Regions from separate parts of the Novosphingobium sp. RL4 genome, predicted to be linked through region 3. Evidence: riboswitches for the same ligand, from Rfam matches in the RefSeq annotation. Region 3 holds a riboswitch; each other region holds the start of a gene.
What was found. Region 3 has a riboswitch for cobalamin ahead of U9J33_RS14875 (TonB-dependent receptor domain-containing protein). Riboswitches for the same ligand answer to the same signal wherever they lie in the genome.
Positions count from the first base shown of each region.

Region 1: another riboswitch for cobalamin. It lies ahead of U9J33_RS16635 (TonB-dependent receptor plug domain-containing protein); the one in region 3 lies ahead of U9J33_RS14875 (TonB-dependent receptor domain-containing protein).
Region 2: another riboswitch for cobalamin. It lies ahead of U9J33_RS19420 (TonB-dependent receptor); the one in region 3 lies ahead of U9J33_RS14875 (TonB-dependent receptor domain-containing protein).
Region 4: another riboswitch for cobalamin. It lies ahead of U9J33_RS17535 (cobalamin biosynthesis protein CobG); the one in region 3 lies ahead of U9J33_RS14875 (TonB-dependent receptor domain-containing protein).

Region 1 is NZ_CP141944.1:3,463,420-3,468,657, forward strand. It holds gene cobT (nicotinate-nucleotide--dimethylbenzimidazole phosphoribosyltransferase) at 1-439, opposite strand, end outside; gene U9J33_RS16630 (DUF1636 domain-containing protein) at 436-843, opposite strand; gene U9J33_RS16635 (TonB-dependent receptor plug domain-containing protein) at 843-2,780, opposite strand; cobalamin riboswitch at 2,945-3,137, opposite strand; gene U9J33_RS16640 (cobyrinate a,c-diamide synthase) at 3,294-4,574, shown strand; gene paoC (aldehyde oxidoreductase molybdenum-binding subunit PaoC) at 4,571-5,238, opposite strand, start outside.
Region 2 is NZ_CP141945.1:499,862-505,099, reverse strand. It holds gene U9J33_RS19435 (cytochrome c biogenesis protein DipZ) at 1-1,709, shown strand, start outside; gene U9J33_RS19430 (hypothetical protein) at 1,746-2,000, opposite strand; gene U9J33_RS19425 (tRNA (cytidine(34)-2'-O)-methyltransferase) at 2,164-2,616, shown strand; cobalamin riboswitch at 2,749-2,992, shown strand; gene U9J33_RS19420 (TonB-dependent receptor) at 3,167-5,209, shown strand.
Region 3 is NZ_CP141944.1:3,069,594-3,074,831, reverse strand. It holds gene U9J33_RS14885 (hypothetical protein) at 48-422, opposite strand; gene U9J33_RS14880 (cell wall hydrolase) at 545-1,690, opposite strand; cobalamin riboswitch at 1,923-2,109, shown strand; gene U9J33_RS14875 (TonB-dependent receptor domain-containing protein) at 2,211-4,043, shown strand; gene U9J33_RS14870 (ABC transporter substrate-binding protein) at 4,040-4,990, shown strand; gene U9J33_RS14865 (FecCD family ABC transporter permease) at 4,987-5,238, shown strand, end outside.
Region 4 is NZ_CP141945.1:9,544-14,781, reverse strand. It holds gene U9J33_RS17540 (precorrin-8X methylmutase) at 1-297, opposite strand, end outside; gene U9J33_RS17535 (cobalamin biosynthesis protein CobG) at 297-1,436, opposite strand; cobalamin riboswitch at 1,673-1,902, opposite strand; gene U9J33_RS17530 (YbhB/YbcL family Raf kinase inhibitor-like protein) at 2,151-2,753, shown strand; gene U9J33_RS17525 (NAD(P)/FAD-dependent oxidoreductase) at 2,801-3,892, opposite strand; gene U9J33_RS17520 (type III polyketide synthase) at 3,894-4,982, opposite strand; gene U9J33_RS17515 (beta-ketoacyl-[acyl-carrier-protein] synthase family protein) at 4,979-5,238, opposite strand, start outside.

The DNA.
Region 1 (5,238 bases), 390 kb from region 3:
CGGCGTTGAGCGCGGCCAGGCAATCCGCCTCGCTCATGGCGGGCAGGCAGGTGATGTCGCCGGTCGGTCGGTCAAGATCGAGCGGAACCACAGCAAGTTCGGCCCCGCAGGCCGCGGTCAGCGCATTGATCGCCGCGCCTCCGGCTCGGAAGTTGGCGACCATCTGCACCGTCACTTCGGGCGGATAGGCGCTCACCCCGCGTGCGGCGACGCCGTGGTTGCCTGCGAAGATCACGGCGCGGATCAGATCGGCGCGCGGACGTTCGCGGCCCTGCCAGCCGGCCATGAACACCGCGATCTCCTCCAGCCGGCCGAGCGAGCCCAGCGGCTTGGTCAGTTCCGACTGGCGCGCGCGGGCGGCCTCGGTAGCCGCCGCATCGGGCGCGGGAAGCCGGGCGAGTGACGCCGCGAAGGCGGCAGGATCGGCGAAACGGATCATGAGCAGATGAAACCTTCAGGCGGAGTGCGGGTGATGAAGTGGCCCTTCACGCCCTGCGGCCACTCCCGATAAGGCACCTGGCCTTCCTCGCTGGCGGCATGGCGTACGGCATATTCGAGGATCGCACGGGCAGCCTGCTCGTCCGGCGCGAAGTCACCCAGCACATAGCCGAGCTTGCCCGGCGCCCGGATCGCCACGGTGCAATGGCGCTGGCAGGCGAAGAGGCAGGGCATCTCGTGGACGGCAACGCCCTGCAGGTCGGGCTCCGCCGCCTGCACGTCGCGCATGGCCTCGGCCAGCAGCGCACCGCCGCGCTGGCCGTTTTCGTCATCGCGTGTCTCGGCGGAGTGGCGGCATGTGCTGCACACCAGCACGGCGGGACCGGGTTCGACGGGGCGCAGCATCAGAACCGGCTCCTCAGCCCGAGGTACAAGGTGCGGCCGAGCGTGCCGTAGCCGCTCACGGTCTCATAATTCTCGTTGCCCACGTTTTCGATACGTCCTTGAAGAATCAGGCCTTCCCTGACCTGCCACTGCGCGCGCAGGTCCACCAGCCAGTAGTCGCCGAGCATGGCGGTGCCGGTGGCGGCGTTGTAGCTCTCGCCCGAATAGCGCGCGGCCACGCTGGCGCGCAGGCCCTGCGGCAGGTCCACGCCGGCCTCGGCATTGGCGAGGTGCCGGGGCACGCGCTGGAGCTGGCGGCCGTAAGTGCTGCTGCCCGCTGTACGGTCCTCCGCCTCTATCAAGCTGTAGTTGCCCTGGGCGAAGAGGATTCCCCATCTGGCCGAAGCCGCCAGTTCCAGCCCGCGCGCGTGGCTCGCCTTGACGTTGGCGTAATAGCCGAAGCGCGATGTCGTGGTGCCGGGAACGTAGCACACGTCCGGCAGGGCGCCGCTGGTCGGGCAATAGGCGAAATCGATCAGGTTGTCGGTGTCCCGCTCGAACCAAGTCGCGGAAAGGCGCAGCACTTCGCCGAAACCCTGTTCCGCGCCCACTTCCCAGCCCCTGGCCTTCTCGGGCCTGAGATCCGCCGCGCCATAGAGGCTGAACAGCTGATAGAGCGAGGGCGCCTTGAAACCCTCGTCATAGCTGGCGCGCAGCACCGTGGCGCCGGCGTTGGGCGTATAGACCGCGCCCGCGCTGAACACCGTGCTGCCGCCGAAGCGCGACTGGTGATCGTAGCGCGCGCCCCCGTTGAGCGTCAGCCCGGCCAGCGGTGTCAGGCGCAGTTCGCCGTAGACGCTGTCCGTATCCGCCGTGGTGGGGGTGAGAACATAGGCCGCCGTGCTGTTGGAGGGCGAGGCGGTGGTCATCCGCTGCTCCTCGCGCTCGGCGCCGAACACGACCTGCACCTCGTCCGCGAACGCGTAAGTGCCCTGGTACTCGAAGCGGCGCACGCGGCCATGGGCGTCGAAGGTGATGGGGCGGATCGTCCGCGCGGGGTCGTAGTTCTCGCGGTCGGTCTCGGTCTGGAGCACGGCGACGCGGTTGGCCAGCCTGCCGCCCGCCAGTTCGAAATTGAGCCCGGCATAGCCCGACCATTCCCCGGTCCGGCCATAGGCCCGTGAATCGCCCGAGGTGCCGTCGAAATCGTTCTTCGAATCCGACCAGTAGCCGCGCAGGTCCAGCGAGACGCCCGGCGCAAGGCGGAAGGTCATGGTGCCGCTTGCGGAACTGCGCCGGTAGCCATCGTCCTCGGTGCCGTTGGAGCGGGCCGAGATGCCGTCGGTGGTGAAGCGGGAGGCCGAAATCCGCCAGTCGATCGCCTCGGAGGTGCCTCCCATCCCGGCGCGGGCCGAAACGGTATCGTGGGTTCCGGCCTCCAGCGCGAAGCTGCCTTCCAGCGGCTCGGTGGGACGGCGAGTGCTGACATTGACGACCCCGCCGATGGCATCGCTGCCCCACAGGATGGACTGCGGGCCGCGCAATATCTCGATGCGGTCGATATCGTCGACGAACAGGTTGGCGAAACCGTATCCCCCCGCCGTCGAGGAGGCATCGGACAGGCGCATCCCGTCGATCACCATGACGGTCTGCCCGGCATCGGCGCCGCGAATGCGCAGCGAGGTGGTGGTGCCGTAGCCACCGTTGCGCGACAGGCTGATGCCGGGCGTGCGCAGCAGCGCGTCGGTCAGCGCGATGGGCTGGGCGGCGACGATCTGCGCCTCGTCCAGCACGGTGACAGTATCGGCCACGCGGTCGGCCGCAACCGGCGTGCGCAGCGCGGTAACGACGATGCGCTCGCCGGAGGACGCGGCATCGGCCTCCTCGGCCAGCGCCGCGAGAGGGTGACAGGCCAGCGCAAGAGCAAGGGTGCTGGCGGCGGGTATTCGGCAGTTCACGGCATGTCCTTCAAGCGAGCGTCGAACCCGGCCGGGTCGGCACTCACGCGAAAGGCGGCAGTCGTTCGGCAGGCGACGACAGGCCCTTTCGCGCCGGGAGCCGGCACGGCAGTGGCTGTCGTTGCGCGAGGATAGCCCCGTTCGCCCGGCTCACCCTGTCCGGTCGAAGAACGACTGCGGCAGGCAGGTCTCCTGGCTCACGGGTCAATGCCGTTTCGGCCGCCTTCTCAGGGATTTGCACCCCCAATGGCGAAATGGCCGCACGGCTCTCCGCTTACAGTTGCAGGGGCAGCCCGGGTCTTGAACCCGCGTTCCCTTTTGATCCCCTCGCGGGGAACCTGTCGCAGCGGCGGCCCTATCGGGTGGCGGTCTGGCGTGCAAGAGCGCGCTGCTTGCGCAGCCTTGCGAAGTGCCATAGGTCCGGCCGCCGGAAGGGGGGAACCGAACCATCATGCACCACTGCCGAGCCTTTCCGTCCGGGCGATATCCGTGCCTCCGCGCGGTGGCTGCCCGATGACCGCCTGCCCCGCCCTGCTCGTCGCCGCGCCGTCCTCGGGACAGGGCAAGACGCTGGTGACCGCCGCCCTCGCCCGCCGCCATGTCCGTGCCGGGCGCCGGGTGCGGGTGTTCAAGTGCGGGCCGGACTTCCTCGACCCGATGGTCCACGAGATCGCCAGCGGCGCGCCCGTCCACCAGCTGGACCTGTTCATGTGCGGCGAAGACCAGTGCCGCGCGCTGCTGCACGAAGCGGCGCTGGAGGCCGACCTGATCCTTGTCGAAGGGGTGATGGGCCTGTTCGACGGCACCCCGTCCTCCGCCGACCTCGCCCGGCATTTCGGCCTTCCGGTGATGGCGGTGATGGATGGTTCCTCCATGGCGCAGACTTTCGGCGCGCTCGTCCACGGTCTGGCGACTTACCGCGAGGATGTGACCCTCGCCGCCGTGCTCGCCAACCGCGTGGGCAGCGAACGCCATGCCGAACTGCTGGAACGCGGCCTGAAGGAAGGCGTGCAATGGCTCGGCGCGATGCGACGCGACGAGGGTGCCGGCCTGCCCGAACGTCATCTCGGACTGGTACAGGCCGGTGAAGTCCCCGATATCGAAGCGCGGATAGACCGCGCCGCCGATCTCCTGCCCGAAAGCGCCCTGTGGCTGCCGGAACCGGTGTCCTTTCCGGCCGCGCCCCGCTGCGCCGCTCCGCCGCCCTCGCTGGCGGGCCGGCGCATCGCCGTGGCCCGGGACGAGGCGTTCGGGTTCATCTACCCGGCCAACCTCGCCTTTCTCGAAAGCGCGGGCGCCCGGCTGTCATTCTTCTCGCCCCTGCGCGACACGGCGCTGCCGGAATGCGACGCGCTCTGGCTGCCCGGCGGCTATCCCGAACTTCACCTCTGTGCGCTCACCGCGAACCGGACGATGATCGGGGCCATACGGGAGCATTTCCTGGCCGAACGCCCGATCCTCGCCGAGTGCGGCGGCATGCTCTACGCCTGCGAACGGCTGGAGGACGCATCAGGCACGAGTGCGCCGATGCTGGGCCTGCTGCCTGCGCAGGCCAGGATGCAGCCCCGGCTTGCCGCACTGGGCATGCAGGAAGCCGAACTCGGCGGCCACGCAGTCCGCGGCCACACGTTCCATTACTCCATGCTGGAAACCGGCCTTGAACCCGCAGCGCTCGCCCGCACGCCGGACGGGCGCAAGGGCGAGCGGATATTCCGGCAGGGCTCGCTCACCGCGAGCTACATGCACTTCTATTTCCCGTCGGCGCCGGAACTGATCGCGGCACTTTTCGGCTAGGCAATCGCCGGCAGCTTCGCGAGATGCTTGTCCAGCGTGATCGGATAGTCGCGAATGCGGACGCCCGTCGCGTTGTAGACCGCGTTGGCCACTGCCGCCCCCACGCCGCAAAGCCCGAGTTCGCCCACGCCCTTGGCCTTCATCGGCGAGACCTTGTCGTCCGCCTCGTCCAGGAACACCACTTCCTGATGCGGAATGTCGGCGTGGACCGGCACTTCGTATCCGGCAAGGTCGTGGTTGACGAAGAAGCCGAAACGCTTGTCCACCGCCAGTTCCTCCATCAACGCGCCGCCCACGCCCATGGTCATCGCGCCGATCACCTGGCTGCGCGCGGTCTTGGGGTTGAGGATGCGCCCGGCCGCGCAGACCGCCAGCATTCGCCGCACGCGGACTTCGCCGGTATAGGAATCCACTGCCGCTTCCACGAAGTGCGCGCCGAAGGTCGATTGCTGGAACTTCTTGGCGAGATCCCCCCACTGCATCGTCTCTTCGGCAACGAGTTCGCCCGATTTCGCGGCATCGGCCAGCCGTGCCGAACGGTTGCCCGCGCGAATCTCGCCATCGGCGAATTCGGCCGCCTGCGGGTCCATGCCGAGTTGCTGCGCCGCCATCTCGCGCAGCTTCGCGCAGGCCGCGTAGACCCCCGAAGTCGCGCTGTTGGCGC
Region 2 (5,238 bases), on a different replicon from region 3:
GTGTGCTGACCATCATTAGTCCGTGCATCCTGCCGGTTCTGCCCTTCGTCTTCGCGCGGGCCGATCAGCCGTTCCTGCGCAGCGGATTGCCCATGCTGATCGGCATGGCGGTGACATTCGCGGGCGTTGCCACACTGGCGGCCGTGGGCGGGGGCTGGGCGGTTCAGGCCAACGGCCTGGGGCGGATCGTGGCTCTGGTGGTGCTTGCGCTGTTCGGCCTGCTGCTGCTTTTCCCGTCGCTGGCCGATCGCGCGACCCGGCCGCTGGTGGCGATGGGCGCGCGGCTGTCCCGTTCGGCGGAAGGAGACATGGGTGGCTCCTCCGCCACGTTCTCCGCGTCGCTCCTGCTCGGGGTTGCCACCGGGCTGCTCTGGGCGCCTTGCGCGGGACCGGTGCTCGGTCTTGTCCTGACAGGAGCGGCGCTGAACGGCGCCAGTGCGCATACCTCCCTGTTGCTGCTCTCCTATGCGCTGGGCGCGGCAACTTCGCTGGCGCTGGCGCTGCTGGTGGGCGGGAAGGTGTTCGCCGCGATGAAGCGATCCATCGGCCTTGGCAACGGTGTTCGCCGCGTGCTGGGCTTGGCGGTGCTCGCCGGGGTGGCCGCGATCGCGCTGGGGCTGGATACCGGCCTTCTCACCCGCCTTTCGCTTTCGGGCACGGCGCAAGTCGAAGAGAGGCTGCTCGCCAAGTTCCGCCCCGGTACGCCTGCCGCTTCGGCCATGCGCGCCGGCCGGGCCGAATTGGGAGACGAAGGCGCGTTTCCGTCTTTGGCAGGGGCGAGCGAATGGATGAATTCGCCGCCGCTCACCGCCGAGGCGCTGCGTGGGAAAGTGGTCCTCGTCGATTTCTGGACCTACAGCTGCATCAACTGCCTGCGCTCGCTTCCCTATGTTCGTGCATGGGCGGAAAAGTACAAGGATCAGGGTCTCGTCGTCATCGGCGTTCACGCGCCCGAATTCGCCTTCGAGAAGAACCCGGCGAACGTGAGCCGGGCGATACGCGATCTCGGCATTTCCTATCCAGTGGCGCTCGATAACGATCGCGCGATCTGGCGCGCCTTCCAGAACCTCTATTGGCCCGCGCATTACTTCATCGATGGCAAGGGACGGATCCGCTACCATCATTTCGGCGAGGGGGATTACGCGGAATCCGAAAGGGTCATCCAGCGCCTGCTGGCCGAGAGCGGCAATGCCCCGCCCAGCCTGGAGGTCGTGGCGGTCAAGGGCTCCGGCGTGGGCGAGGCGCCGCAGAAGGCCACCAATCGCTCGCCCGAAACCTATCTGGGCTATTCACGAGGCGAACGTTTCGCTTCGGCGGGCGGTTATGTGCCGGACCGGCCCCACAGCTATGTGCTGGGGCAGTTGCCCGGCCGCAATGACTGGGGAATTGCGGGATCGTGGACCGCCGGGCCGGAGTTCGTCTCGCTGGATGCGGCGGGCGGGCGTATCGCTTTCCGCTTCCATGCCCGCGATCTTCATCTCGTGCTGGGGCCGGGGCCGCAAGGACGCCCGGTCCGCTTCCGCGTCACCGTGGACGGCAAGGCTCCGGGCGGCGATCACGGCATGGACGCGGACGCGGCCGGGCAAGGCACCGTGACCACGCAGCGGCTCTATCAACTGGTTCGCCAGCAGGGCACCGTGACCGACCGGACCTTCACCATCGAGTTCCTCGATCCGGGCGTGCAGGCCTTCGCCTTCACGTTCGGCTGAGGAGGCGGCGCGCCGTTTCGGCCCGTCATGCGGGGCTCAGCCGTAGGAAGGGTCTTCCAGCGCGTTCATCCAGGCGGGACATTCGTTCTCCACGCCGCCACGGAACGAAGCGCTGTTGAAGGACAGGAAATCGTGCGCGGCGTCGCGCGCGGTCATCGATGCGGGGATACGATAGCTGGCGGCAACCGCATCGCCGCAGGTTGCCGTCCATCCGGCGATATCCCGTTCGCGCTGCATCCACAGCTGGACGAGCCAGAGGAAGTCGTGTCGCTTGTCCTGTATCGTGGGCATCCCTCGGTCCTTCAAGGTTTCGGATGCCCTAGGTTGCACAACGGCTTTATTCCCGCAATATCCGCCACTTGCGGCACAGGCCGGAAAGGGCGCCGCCCCGCCTCGTTATCCGGGAACTGCCGAAGGGCTTGCATGGCCGCTGTCTTGCCGCCAATCGGTCCGGATGCGTATTGCTCTATTCGAACCCGAAATTGCCGGAAACGTCGGCGCCGTGCTGAGGCTTGGCGCGTGCCTGGGCGCGAGCGTGGATATTATCGAGCCGATGGGCTTCGTATGGGACGATCGGCGCGTAAGGCGGGCTGCCATGGACTATATCGACCATGTCACGATTACACGGCACGCCAGCTTCGATGCCTTCAGGGCCGATATCGGGCTGAGCAGGCTGGTGCTGTTCACGACCAGGAGCAGCCATTCGGCCTATGAATTCGGATTCAGGGCAGACGATGTCCTGCTCTTCGGAAAGGAGAGCGCAGGGGTGCCCCCCTCAGTGGCGGATGTCTGTGATGCGCGCGTGCGCATACCGCTGCGGCCGGAGGTGCGCTCGCTGAATCTCGCCACGTCGGCCGCGCTCGCGCTTGGCGAAGCCCTTCGCCAGACCGCGACTTTGCCGGGGTGACGGCTACCCGGCCCGCTTTCCCGGCGCGGCGGGCGAAAGCATCGCCGTAACAATACCTCACCTGCCAATACACTCTTGAACACATTTCTTGCGTGGGTTAGCGGACTGCAACCGTTTCCTTCTTTCGAAGGCGGCGGGCAAGATCGCGCCGGTGCCTCGAAAGAGGCTTAATAGGGAACGCGGTGAGAGGGCTTCGGCCTTCGAATCCGAGGCTGTCCCTGCAACTGTAAGCGGTGAGCGCGATGCATATCGCGGCAGGCCAAGGAGCCTGGCCGCAGCCACTGGGCCGGACGCTAAATCCTGCGAGGCCTGGGAAGGCCGTGCATCAAGCGATGACCCGCAAGCCAGGAGACCTGCCGGCGTCTGGTCGCTCTCGCTTTGGTCCAGGGGATGGCCGAGGCCCGGTAATTTTTCCGTCTGAGCGACGAACGAGCGGTGGAAGCCGCATCGGTTCGTGTCGCGGTCGCCTCGGGCGTCCGGCCGATGGCGCGTGCCGACCGTCTTGGACGGCACGCTTCCACCCCCAGTCGCAGGCGCCGGGGGAATTGTTATGCAAATCAACACAAAGGCGGCATTCGCCCGCCTCGCCATGGGCGGGATCGTCGCGCTTGCCTCCGTTCCGGCTCTTGCCGGCGAAGTGGCTTCGGACGGGTCGGCTTCGGATGGCGGCAACAGCGAAATCCTGGTTTTCGGACGGGGAGAGACCAACATCGGCGAAGCCCATGCCGCCAGCGAAGGCAGCGTGGCAGGCTCCGACCTGCTGGTCCGTCCGCTGCTGCGCGTGGCCGAACTTCTCGAGGCTATTCCCGGCATGGTCGCCGCCCAGCATTCGGGCAGCGGCAAGGCGAACCAGTATTTCCTGCGCGGGTTCAACCTCGATCATGGTAGCGATTTCACGACCTATATCGACGGCGTGCAGATGAACCTGCGGACCCATGGTCATGGGCAGGGGTATCTCGATCTCAACGGTTTGATCCCGGAGATCGTTGCGCGTGAAGACTTCCGCAAAGGGCCTTATCGCGCGGACGGCGGCGATTTCGCCTTGGCGGGCACGGCCTACATGACGACGATCGCCGGCTTCGACCGCCCGTGGGTTTCGCTTGAGGGGGGCTCCTACAACACCGGCCGTCTTGCGGCGGGCGGCACGATCAAAGGGCTTGGTTCCGGCGATCTTACGGTGGTGGGGCAGGCGAAGCGCTATGACGGGCCGTGGCAGCAGGAGGAACACCTGCGCCATTATGCGGGCTTTGCGAAGTACAGCATGCCGCTGGGCGAAGGTGCGCTCCAGGCTTCGCTTCATGCCTACCACGCAACATGGCGTCCAACCGAGCAGATTCCCGAGCGGATCGTCGGTTCCGACATATGCGCTGACGTGTTCTGTTCGCCCGACCCGACGGCGCGCGGCCGGACCACGCGGTTCGTCGGCAATGTGGGGATCACGCAGGCGAGCTGGAGCGCCAACGTCTACGCCCAGTATTACGACTGGAACATGTATTCAAACCCGACTTATGCCGATCCCGACGGGACCAGCGGCCAGATCGACCAGTTCGACAAGCGCTGGGTTACCGGCCTCACGGCACGCAAGCACTGGAATCCGGCGCCGGAACTGGAACTCTCCATCGGCACCGAGAACCGCTTCGACCATATCGGCAGCGTTGGCGTGAATCGCACGGAAAGTCGCGAATTCCTGTACTCGCTGGGCCGTTATCACGTCGAGGAACTTTCCGGTGCGATCCATGGCGAGGCAACCTGGCAGCCGTTGGCGGGCCTGCGCCTGACGGGCGGTCTGCGGGGCGACTACTATCACTATTCCGTGCGCGCCAGAAACGCAGCGGCGGAAGAGCTTGGTGAGGGAAGCGGGCACGATTCGATCGTTTCGCCCAAGTTCTCGGCGGCCTATGAAGTTACCCGGCAGTTCGAACTCTATGCCAACTGGGGGCGCGGATTCCACTCCAACGATGTGCGAGGGGCGGTGAATGCCGAAACGCCGGTGCCTGTTCTGGTACGCGGCACCGGCAAGGAGCTGGGCGCCCGTTTCCAGACGGACGGTTTCTCGCTGACAGGAACCTACTGGTGGCTCGACGTTGGAAGCGAACTGCGTTTCGTCGGTGATTCCAACGCGGTCGAGCCGACCGGCGCCAGCAAGCGTCATGGCTACGAACTTGTCGCTTTCTGGCGGCCGCTGCCCTGGCTTGCGCTTGATGGCAACTATACCGCCAGCCGTTCGCGATACGACAATGGCGACCGCATTCCCAACGCCTTCGAGAATGCAGCGTCAGCGGGGGCGTCCATCGTGCTGGACCCGTGGGAGACGAGCATCCGCATTCGCCATCTCGGCCCGTACCCCCTGGTCGAGGACAACAGCGTGCGGGACAGCGGCAGCACCGTAGTCAATGCCCGTGCCGCCTGGAAGGGAGGCCGGATCGAGATATATGGTGAAGTGCTCAACATCCTCGACAGCCGCGACAAGGACATTGCCTATTATTACGAATCCTACATTCCGGCTTACGATGCGGCAGGTCCCGTCGATGGGCGCCTGAGCAGGGTGATTGAGCCGCGCACTGTCAAGATCGGCGCGCGGTACACCTTCTGAGGACAGGGCGTGCCGCGGCCCTCATGCGC
Region 3 (5,238 bases):
GGAGGAAGGGCAGGCGGTCGCGAGTCACGGCGGCGGCGGCGAGACTGTCAGGCGTTCGTGGTGAGCCGTCTGGCGAAGGCTTCGGCCATGCGGTGATCGAGCTGCCGGCAGATGGCGATCCACCAGTCGCAGGCCGCGATGTCCCCCGCGAGGCGCGCGGCGGCGGCATTGGCGCGGGCATGGGAGGCGGCGGACAGGCCGTGGCGGGCGAAATGGCGCAAGGCTTCGGCGAAGATGCGCTCGTTCGCGGCCAGGGTGGCCGCATCCTGCTGCTGCGCGGTGGCGTGCCCCTCCGTCCGCGGCCGGCGCGTTCGGCGACGAGTGCCGTTGTCGTTGACCGCGCCGAGCGGCACGGATGGACACAGCGCTCGCACGATCACAGGACACGTCCCGCCTTTGGCGGCGGAGAAGCGGATTGCCATGGTATCGGGCCTCTTGTCTTCGGCGTTAGGGGGTGGTGCCGCGACCCCGTTATAGGATTGCAGGCGCTAAGCCTTAATGAGGGCGTATGGTTGCCGAAACCTTGAGAGGGGAATCGGGAGGTTTACTGAACCGGTTGCCCGATCCAGCGCCCGGAATTGGCATACTCGGGCCTGATCCCATGGGCCTCGGGCAGGTTCCTCGCCCGGTATAGCGCTTCGCCGCCCCGTTCGCGCACATCGCTGGCATAGGCAGGGACGGCGGCCTGCACGAGGGTGGCCGGAGCGGAGGCGGGCTGGATGGCGGTGTCCGGCCGGATCGGGGTTGCCGCCTCGAAGGCGCGCTGCACCGCGAGCGGGTCCAGCGCGGCGTTGGCGACCGCGCTGGCGGCGGAATCGTCATGGCGATGCGGCGCGGCGAGCGGCTCCCCGCCGAAGTAGGCGAAGCGGAAGGCCGAAGGGCTCCCCGCCGGTCCGCTCAGGGCATAGAAACGGTGCGCGCCGATCGTCGAGAGATAATGGAGGCTCGGCGCCCAGTAGGGATTGACCTGGACGGTGTGGTAATGCGTGGCCAGGCCGACCGGCGCGTAGACGTAGCCGGAAAGCGCCGCGCGGGCGACTTCCTGCGCACGCTGCCAGAAGAAGCGCTGCGGCGCGCGTGCCAGCGACCCGTCGCAGGTGAAGGAGAACTGGCAGCCGGTCGAGCGCTCGGAGCCCTGGTAGACCACGCCGCAGACGGTCTTGGGATAGGCGGGATGGGCCAGCCGGTTGAGTACGACCTGCGCCACCGCGCGCTGGCCGGCATCCGGCTCGCTGGCGGCCTCATAGTAGATTGCGGCGGTCAGGCACTGGAGCGCGCGGCTGCGGTCCACCCCGGAATTGTCGATGCGCAGCGCGCGGGCGACCGGGCCGGGGCCGGTCACGCCGTCATCGGCATCGGAATGAATGCCTTCGCCGATCCTGAGCACCGGTTCTTCGGCATCGAGATAGTAGAAGGCCGAACCGGGGAAGCTGGCTCCGGCCTGCTCGAAGGGCATCGGCAGGACCGTCTGTTCGGGCGACCGCGCATCGGCGATGGAGAATTGCTGCCAGGAGCCCGGCGAGGCGAAGGCGGGCAGTGCCACGGCGGCCAGTGCGGCGAAACCCAGCGACCAGCGCCGGCGCGCGCGGCGTGCGACATGTCGCCGGCCGCCGCGCGCGAAGTGCCCGCGGAAATCGCGCGGACGCGCTTCCCAGGGTTCGAGGCAGGCAGGAAGGGCGGCAGCGGTCACGAATAGTCCTCTTGGCGCGTCCTTTCGGGGGACGGGCGCATCTTGCGCCTAACCCGCTTTGCGGCGCGCGGCATCCCTGCAGATCGGCACGTCCCGAAGCGGTACAGGCCCTGCCGATAGCCTTAATGGCTTAAGAGAATCTTCCGGTTTTCCCGGCGGCGATACCTGGCGCGGCCTTTACCGGCACTGCTTGCCAATCCTCGCGCCGGACAGTATCGGCGCAAGCGACGTCATGGGTGGCCCGGAGCCGGGCCCCAGGATTGGAACCTGGTGGGAATTTCGGCGAAAGCCCGAAGCTGCCCCCGCAACTGTGACCGGGGAGCGCCCCCTCCACGCGATGCCACTGGGTCAAACCGGGAAGGCGGAGGCGGCGCGGCGATCCGGAAGCCAGGAGACCTGCCCTTGACGGTCGTTCCGCAGCCGGGCGGGGTGTCCCGGCATGCAGCGAGCACGCGCGCATGAGGAAAGGCGCGCGTCTCCGCCATGGACGGCAATGTCGTTCAAGGTTGGAGGAATTACCGTGAAGTATCTGTTTCTGCTGGGGACGGCCCTGTCCGTCGCCACTCCCGCGCTGGCGGACGAAGCCGCAAACGATAGCATCGCAGCGGACGGCATCGTCGTCACCGCGACCCGCACCGAGACCCCGGTGAGCGAGATCGGCCAGTCGGTCTCGGTCGTCACCCGCGAGGATATCGAGCGTACCCAGGCGGTCACCGCCACCGATGTGCTGGCCCGCCTGCCGGGCGTGACCTTCACCCAGTCCGGCGGCTTCGGCCAGCCCGCAAGCGTGTTCATCCGGGGCGCCGAGAATGCGCAGAGCCTCGTGCTTATCGACGGTGTGCGCATCAACGATCCGGGCGATGTCGGCGGCGGCTTCGACTTCGGCAGCCTGACCGTCGGCCAGTTCGACCGTATCGAAGTGGTGCGCGGCTCTTCCGGCGTTCTCTGGGGCAGCCGCGCCATCGGCGGCGTCGTCAACCTCATCACCGCGCGCCCGACCGAGCAGTGGACCGCGCGCGGCCAGGCCGAATATGGGTGGCGCGACCAGAAGCAGCTCGGCGCCTCGGCGGCGGGCAAAGTGGGACCGGTCGGCCTGACGCTGGGCGGCAACTGGCTCAAGGGCGACGGCTATTCCGCCTTCGACGAGCGCCTCGGCGGTAAGGAAAAGGACGGCTTCGAAAGCAAGAGCGCCAATGCCCGGGCCGAAGTGGAACTGGTAAGCGGCCTGTCCGCCGACGCCGGGACCTACTGGACCAAGGCCAACTACGATTACGACAACACCGGCGCCGATGCCCTGAACGTGGGCATGAAGCGCGACACGGTGGGCTATGCGAACCTTCGCTATAAGGGGCTCGACGGCCGCCTGACCGCGCGCGTGGGCTACGGCCTCACCGACACCCGCCGCATCTCGGACGACGCGGTCTTCGGTCCCTACACCACCAACGGCCGCGCGGACCGCTTCGAGGGGCAGGTTTCCTTCAGCCCGATCGACATGGCCAGCATCCTGCTGGGCGCGGAGACCGAGAAGCAGAAATTCTCGAGCGATTACGCGAAGGACTCGACCTCGATCGACAGCTACTTCGGCATGCTGACGCTGCGTCCGGTCACCGGACTGACCCTGAACGGCGGGCTGCGCTACGACGACAATTCGGACTTCGGCCACAAGACCACGTTCTCGGCCAATGGCGCCTGGGTGATCGGCGGCGGCGAAAGCGCGCCGATCCTGCGCGCCAGCTATGGCGAGGGCTTCAAGGCGCCGTCGCTTTACCAGCTCTATACCAATGGCGGTTTCCGCGCGCTCGATCCCGAGACTTCGAAGTCGTGGGACGTGGGCGTCGAGCAGCCCTTCGCGGAAGGGCACGGGACGTTCTCGGTCACCTATTTCGACCGCAAGACCAAAAACCTGATCGACTACGATCTGGCCGAATGGAACTACTACAATGTCGGCCGGGCCCGCGCGAAGGGCGTGGAACTGGGGATGCAGGTGAGCGACTGGAACGGCTTCGACATGAGCCTTTCCGCCACGTACCTCGACGCCACCAACGAGGACACCGGCAAGCAGCTGGCCCGCCGTCCCAAGACCAACCTCTACGCCAGCCTCGACAAGCACTGGTCGGACGGCTTCCGCCTCGGCGCGGACCTGCGCGTGGGCGGGGGGCGCTATGACGACGTGGCGAACACCTATTATCTTGGCGGCAATGTCGTGGTGGGCCTGCGCACGGCTTATGACGTGACGCGGAACATCCAGCTCTATGGCCGGGTCGAGAACCTGTTCGACGAGCACTACGAAGTGGTGCGGACATACGGCACGCCGGGCCGCGCGGCTTATGCCGGGGTTCGGGTGAAGATGTGATCCGAGCGCTTTCCCTGACACGGTCGGGACGGGGAAGGCGCAAGGCCCGCCTGCTCGCCGCCGCGCTGGCTCTTGCCGGCCCGGTGGCGGCGCTGGCGGGATGCGGGGGCGGCGATGCGGCCGACGCGCCCGGTTCCGCGAAGGCCAGTGGTCATCCCACGATCGTCTCGCTCAACCCCTGCACGGACGCGATCCTTGCCGAAGTGACAGGGCCGGGCCAGTTGCTGGCGATCTCGAACTACAGCCACGATCCCGAGAGCAGTTCGATGCCGATGGAAGCGGCGCGTCGTTTCAGGGCGGTTTCGGGATCGGTGGAGGAAGTGGCGAGGATCGGCCCGCGTGTCGTCGTCGCCAGCGCCTTCCTCGATCCCGCAAGCGAGGCGGCGTTCCGGCGGCTGGGGTTCGAGCTGGTCAAGGTTCCGATAGCCTCCGACCTTCGGGCCGCGCGCGAGCAGGTGCGCCAGCTTGCACGGCTGGCCGGGCATCCCGAACGGGGCGAGCGGCTGGTCCAGCGGATCGATGCGGCCGTGGCCCGAAACGCGCCGCCTGCCGGAATGCGGCAAATTCCGGCACTGGTGTGGGAATCCGGTGGACTGGTGGCCGGAGACCGGACCCTGATCGTTGACATGATGGAGCACACCGGCTTTACGAATATTGCCGGCGCGCGCGGCCTCTCCCAGGCCGATTATCTGCCCTTGGAGCATGTGCTGGCGGACCCGCCGCGCGTGGTCTTCGCGGTAGGCGATCCGCTCGCCGAGGAGGACCGAATGCTGCATCACCCGGCGCTTTCCGCGCTGACCAGTACCCGGCGTTTCTTGCTGAGCCGCTCCATCCTGTGGTGCGGGGGGCCAACCATTCCGCGTGCGCTCGACGAACTCGCGGCGGCGCGCCGGGCGCTGGCCTCGCCGGAGCCATTGGGCGATTGGACTGTTTCCCTCAGACCATGAACCTGCGTTTTGTCCTGCTGCTGGCTCTCGCGCTTTGTGTCGCGGTGCCTTTGTCGCTGCTGGCGGGCCGCGTTTGGATCAACCCTTTTTCCCCGGAACTTCAGAACGCATCGATCATCCTCGTGCAGCTGCGACTGCCGCGCGCGGTATTGGCGCTGGTGCTCGGCGCCGGGCTGGGCGCGGCGGGGGCGGCGATGCAGGGCTACCTGCGCAATCCGCTTGCCGACCCCGGCCTGTTCGGCATAGCG
Region 4 (5,238 bases), on a different replicon from region 3:
CAGCGTGCAGATCACCGGATTGCCGGCGGGAAGGCGCGATCTGGTGATGCCTTCCGTCACCATGCGCGCATCGCAGAGCACCGGAGCCCCGCGCGCTGCAGCCGCGATCGCGGCTTCGGCGAAGCCCGCGGAGAACCGTATATGAGCGGCCAGTTCGACCATGCCCGAGGCATGGATCATGCGCACCGCGATACGCTCTTCCTCACGCGTGAAACGCTGGAGATCGGCCTCGGCACGGATGGTCGCGAAAGACTGGCGGTAGATCGCCGCGCCATCGGTTTCATAAAGATGAGGCATCATTCGGCTCCGAAATGGGCGAGCAGTTGTGGGAGATCGAGGCCGGACCGGCATGGCGGGTCTCCGGCAGCGGCATCGATGGAAAGGTCGAAGCGGCCGTTTCGCCCGGTCAGCGTGACGCTTGCAGGGGCGGAACGCGCACAGCCCTTGGCGCAGCCGGAGACGTGAAGGCGGCCCGGAACGTGCGCGGCCAGCCGCAAGGCCAGCGGCCGCGTCGCCACGGTCGCCTGCGGGCACAGCGGTGCTCCGGGGCAGGCGTCCACGCGCATGGCCGGATCGGTAGGATCGCTGACAAAGCCATCCCCGACAGGATCGGGGAGCGGGTTCGCGCCTTCCAGAAGAAGCACCCGCCACGGGGTGATCCGCAAGGCCGCCGCCCCGGAACGTGTGACGAGCGAGGCCAGCGCCGCCGCCTCCACGCTGCCGAAAGCGGCGCCGCAGGCATGGCCCATGGCATGGGCGCCGGGGCCGATGACCGGACGCGGCGATGCGGGAGAGACCCATCCCCTGGCCCAGCCCGGCAGCTCGGCACGGTGGCGCGCCATCCTGCCGGATGCGATCCCGCCGGAGGCGACGAACCATTCCGCCAGTTCGACCAGCGCGCCGACCGCTTCGTCCACGGCAACGGGAATCCCCAGCGCCCGGCCATCCGCGCGCAGGATGAGCCAGCCGCCTTCGCCCCGTTCGATCCGAAAGTCCGCCGGGCTTCCCCCCAGGATCGGCGCGGCTCCGGCGTCCACGGCGAAACCCATCTTTCCCGGCAGTTCCGGCAGGCGAACCTGCGCACTGGCCAGCGCCTCGGCGATCCGGAACGTGTCGTCCCCCGCCGTCCAGTCCGGCGCGACGAGGATATTGCGGCGGTTTTCGGTATCGGGCCGGGCATCCACCAGTTCCAGCGCCACCAGTTGCTCCAGCAGGGCCGCCCAACCGGCTTCGGTCACACCCCGGATCTGGAGATTGGCACGGCGGCTGAGGTCGATCGCCCCGCTGCCGTATTCGCGGGCCAGCGCGCAGAGCGCCAGCGCCTGCGCGCGTGACAGGCGCCCAAGGCGCGGCCGCACGCGCACGATCAGCCCGTCGCCCGCCATCATCGGGCGCCAGGCACTGGGGCACCAGCCGCGCACGGCAAAGTCGCTCATGTGCGGCGATCCGGGCGGGAACGCTGGATTTTCAAAAGGGCACGCTTCGACGAGACGCGCATAAACGCTTTCAACCGCGCGCGGCGACGATGACCGGGGCTTGCCGACGAAGTCGGTCCGTGCGCAACGACAGGCGGGCGCGACATACGCCATCCCTGCACACCGATGCAGCCCCAGCCGCACAGGTTCGTCGCTCACGCGGAGTACCGAGCCTTGGCCTTTCCCTGGACCATGGCAAGAGCGACCGACGCGCCGGCAGGTCTCCTGGCTCACGGGTCAAAGCTCGATACGCGGCCTTCCCGGAACCGGCGCCGATGGGCGCCTTCATCCAGTGGCCGGCTCCGTTGAGGGAGCCCCGGCATCTCGCTCGCCGCTTACAGTTGCAGGGACAGCTGCGGAATGGGAGTTTCCTCCGCACCGCATTCCCATTTCAGCCCCGAAAGGCACCCGCGCGATCGTTGCAGGCCGGACGAAATCCGGCTTGCAGGTGCCGCCTAACCCAAAACGGGATCGATGCCAATCGTCAGCGCAGCCCTGCAAGCGCATCCCGGCGATATCGCACGGCGGCGGCGATACCGGGCGGCCCGATTGCGCCCGATCAATGCGGCTGACGGCGCAGGCGTCATGATCTGCCGAAACCCGGAAGTCATCGCCGATGGTGACGAAACCTCAGGTCGGGTCCGGACGTTGCACACCGAGACGAAGGAGAATCCCATGCTCGAACATGTCCCTCAATGGCTTGGCGCCCTGTTTCACAACTTCCGCGCGGGACATTCCAAGCTGGCGATCGTCCGCGCCGGGCTGGTGCCGGAAGGCGCCTTCATAGACCTGTCGAGCCCCGCTTTCGAGAACGGCGCGCGCCTTCCCGCCCGCTTCACGGCCGATGGCGAAGGCATATCCCCGCCGCTGGAATGGGGCGAGGTTCCTGCCGCCACCACCAGCCTGGCGCTGCTGGTCGAAGACCCCGACGCTCCTGCGGCCGAGCCTCTTGTCCACGCCATCGTCTGGAACCTTCCCGCAGGCACACGGGCGATTCCCGAAGGCGGCATCGGCCCTGACGACGACGGTGCGCCGGACGGGCGCGATGTGGGGCGCAACAGCTATCAGGCCGAAGGCTGGCTGCCGCCCGATCCCCCGCCGGGCCACGGCACGCACGATTACGTGTTTCAGCTCTTCGCGCTTTCCCGCGCGCCCGTGCTGGAAACGAACCCGGGCCGTTCGGAATTCCTGGCGGCGATCAAGGACCATGTCCTGGCCGCCGGAATGCTGGTGGGCCATTACGCGCGCGGAGACGGGGAACCGGCTGACGAGGAGTAGATCACGGCGGCAAAGGCGAGCGCCCCTTCGGCGCTCCCGCCCCGCTGTCATCTCCATTCGCGCAGGCGGGTTGCGCGCGCGGCCATTGTCAGCAGCGCAGGAAAGGACCGGGCCGCGTGGCACCCGGCCTGCCGCAGGACCGGATGGTCCAGCATGTTCTGGAACGCCATGGCCCGCCGGACCTGACCGCGAACCTCCGCGGCGAGCCTGCAGTCGTATCGCCGCGCGTCCTCGCCCGCCATCACGCTTTGCGCGGCGACGAAGGCACTGCGCAGGGCGATGGCCATGCCGTCCCCGGTGAGCGAGGCGGTCATCGCCCACTGGTCTCCCAGCCGCAGCACCCGGCTGTTCGCGGTCCGGGCCGGGGCCATGCCGTAGTTCAGGTTGGCGATCGTTACAGGACGGTCGAACAGCGGCTCCGCATCGGCCAGCATTTCGCGCAGCGCCGCGATCTCGTCCAGCCGGGCGCGCAGGCCCGTCCAGTCCCCGCCGGACTGCGCAAGACGGCTGCGGCGCACGACGAGGCACAAGTTGGCCCGTCCACCCTCCACCATCTGAAGTCCCGCATAACCGCCGCCGAACAGAAAGAGCATGATCGTGCCCGCCAGACGGTGCATCGCGGCAGGGGCAAGGCGGTAATGCATCTTGAACCCCACGAAACCAGCCTCCGCCCGCCCCGTGGACGCCGTGCCTCTTTCGCGCAGGGGCAGCTTGCCGCTTGCCAGCAGCAGATACTCCCCCTCTCGGTCCCCCTCGCTCGTGCGGGCCACGCAGCCGCCGAGTTCGAGTACCCTGACGCCCCGCTCCACCCGCGCGCCGGCTGCGATGGTCTCCCTCAACAGCGCCTCGTCCAGCACATGGCGGCTGAGGCCCCAGGCACCGAAGGGCAGCGGCGCCTCCGCTTCCACAGTGCCCGAAACCAGCCTGATCCGCTGGATCGGCACACCGCCCAGCGAAGCGGGGTCCACGCCAAGCTGGCGCAGATGCGCCGCCGCCTCCACCGAGAGGAATTCGCCGCAGACCTTGTGATGCGGCCCATGCTCCCGTTCCAGCAGGAGCACGTCCCGCCCCTGCCGCGCCAGCAGGCAGGCCGCCGCCCCGCCTGCAAGCCCCCCGCCGACCACGAGGACATCGGCCATGTCAGCGTTCCAGGGTGAAGCGGAAGCTCTCCGCCGCCATGCCCGGCCCGAAGGCCAGCGCCAGCCCATCTCCCTCGCCCGAGCCCGACAGCATCCGCGAAAGGATGAACATCAATGTCGCCGAGGACATGTTGCCGTGATCGTGCAGCACCGTTCGCGAAGGCAGCAGCGCCTCGGCGGGTAAGCCAAGGCCGTGCTCCACGGCATCCAGCACCGTGCGGCCGCCCGCGTGGACCGCCCATAACGCGACATCACCGGGTGAAGCGCCGCGCAGGAGCCCCCGGTCGTCTCCGCGGGAGGCATCCGCCGCAAGAGCCTCGGCGATGCGGGCCGGCACTTCTCCGCCAAGGTGCATGTCGAACCCCTGATCGCGGATCGACCATGTGATGGCATCGGCCGTGCCCGGTATCGTCACCGCCCGAAAATCGCGCAGGGCGATCCCTTCCGGCCGCGCCGTCACCAAAGCCGCCGCAGCCCCATCGCCGAACAATAGCATCGCCAGCAGGTTCGCCAGATCGCCGCTCCGCTGGAAATGGATCGTACAGAGTTCAAGCGTCACCACCAGCACCCGCGCCTCCGGCGTCGAACGGACGATATGATGCGCCAGCCGCAGGGAATTGACGGCCGCATAACAGCCCATGAAACCCACCACCGTCCGCTCCACGCCGGGATCGAGTCCGGCGCCGGCAACGATCGCCTGGTCCAGCCCGGGCGCCATGAAGCCGGTGCAGGAAGCGACGATGAGGTGCGTGATCCCCGCCGCGGCGATGTCGATTTCCAGCGCCTCTATCGCGGCGAAGGCCAGACGGGGCGCGTCGCGTTCGTAAAGCGCCATGCGCTGCCCGGTCGATGGCCACGCCCCCGTCCCATAAAAGCCCGCCGTATCGGTTATCGTGCCATCGGCAAGCGTCACCGGTTCGAGGAAGGAATAGCGCTGCGCGATGCCGGAGCGGGCGGCCATGCGCTCGAACAGGCGGCGAGACCGTGCATCGGCCAGCTCTGCGCTGACGAAGCGCACGAAAGCATCGTGAACCGCGAAAGGCGGATTGGCGGTGCCGATGCGATTGATATGCGCGATAGCCGAGGTCATGCCCGTCTCCCCACCAGCACCGCGTTCAGCCCGCCGAACGCGAAGCTGTTCGAAATCAGCACTTCGGCCGAAAATGACTGAGGCTCCAGCGCCAGCGGAAGATCGCACTCCGGGTCAGGGCCGAGATGGTTCAGCACCGGGGGCGCCGTGCCTTCGACAAGGGCCATCAGCCCCAGCAGGAACTCCATCGCCCCGGTCGCGCCGATCATGTGGCCATGCGCGGACTTCGTGGCGATCACCCGGTGGCGGGGCAGGT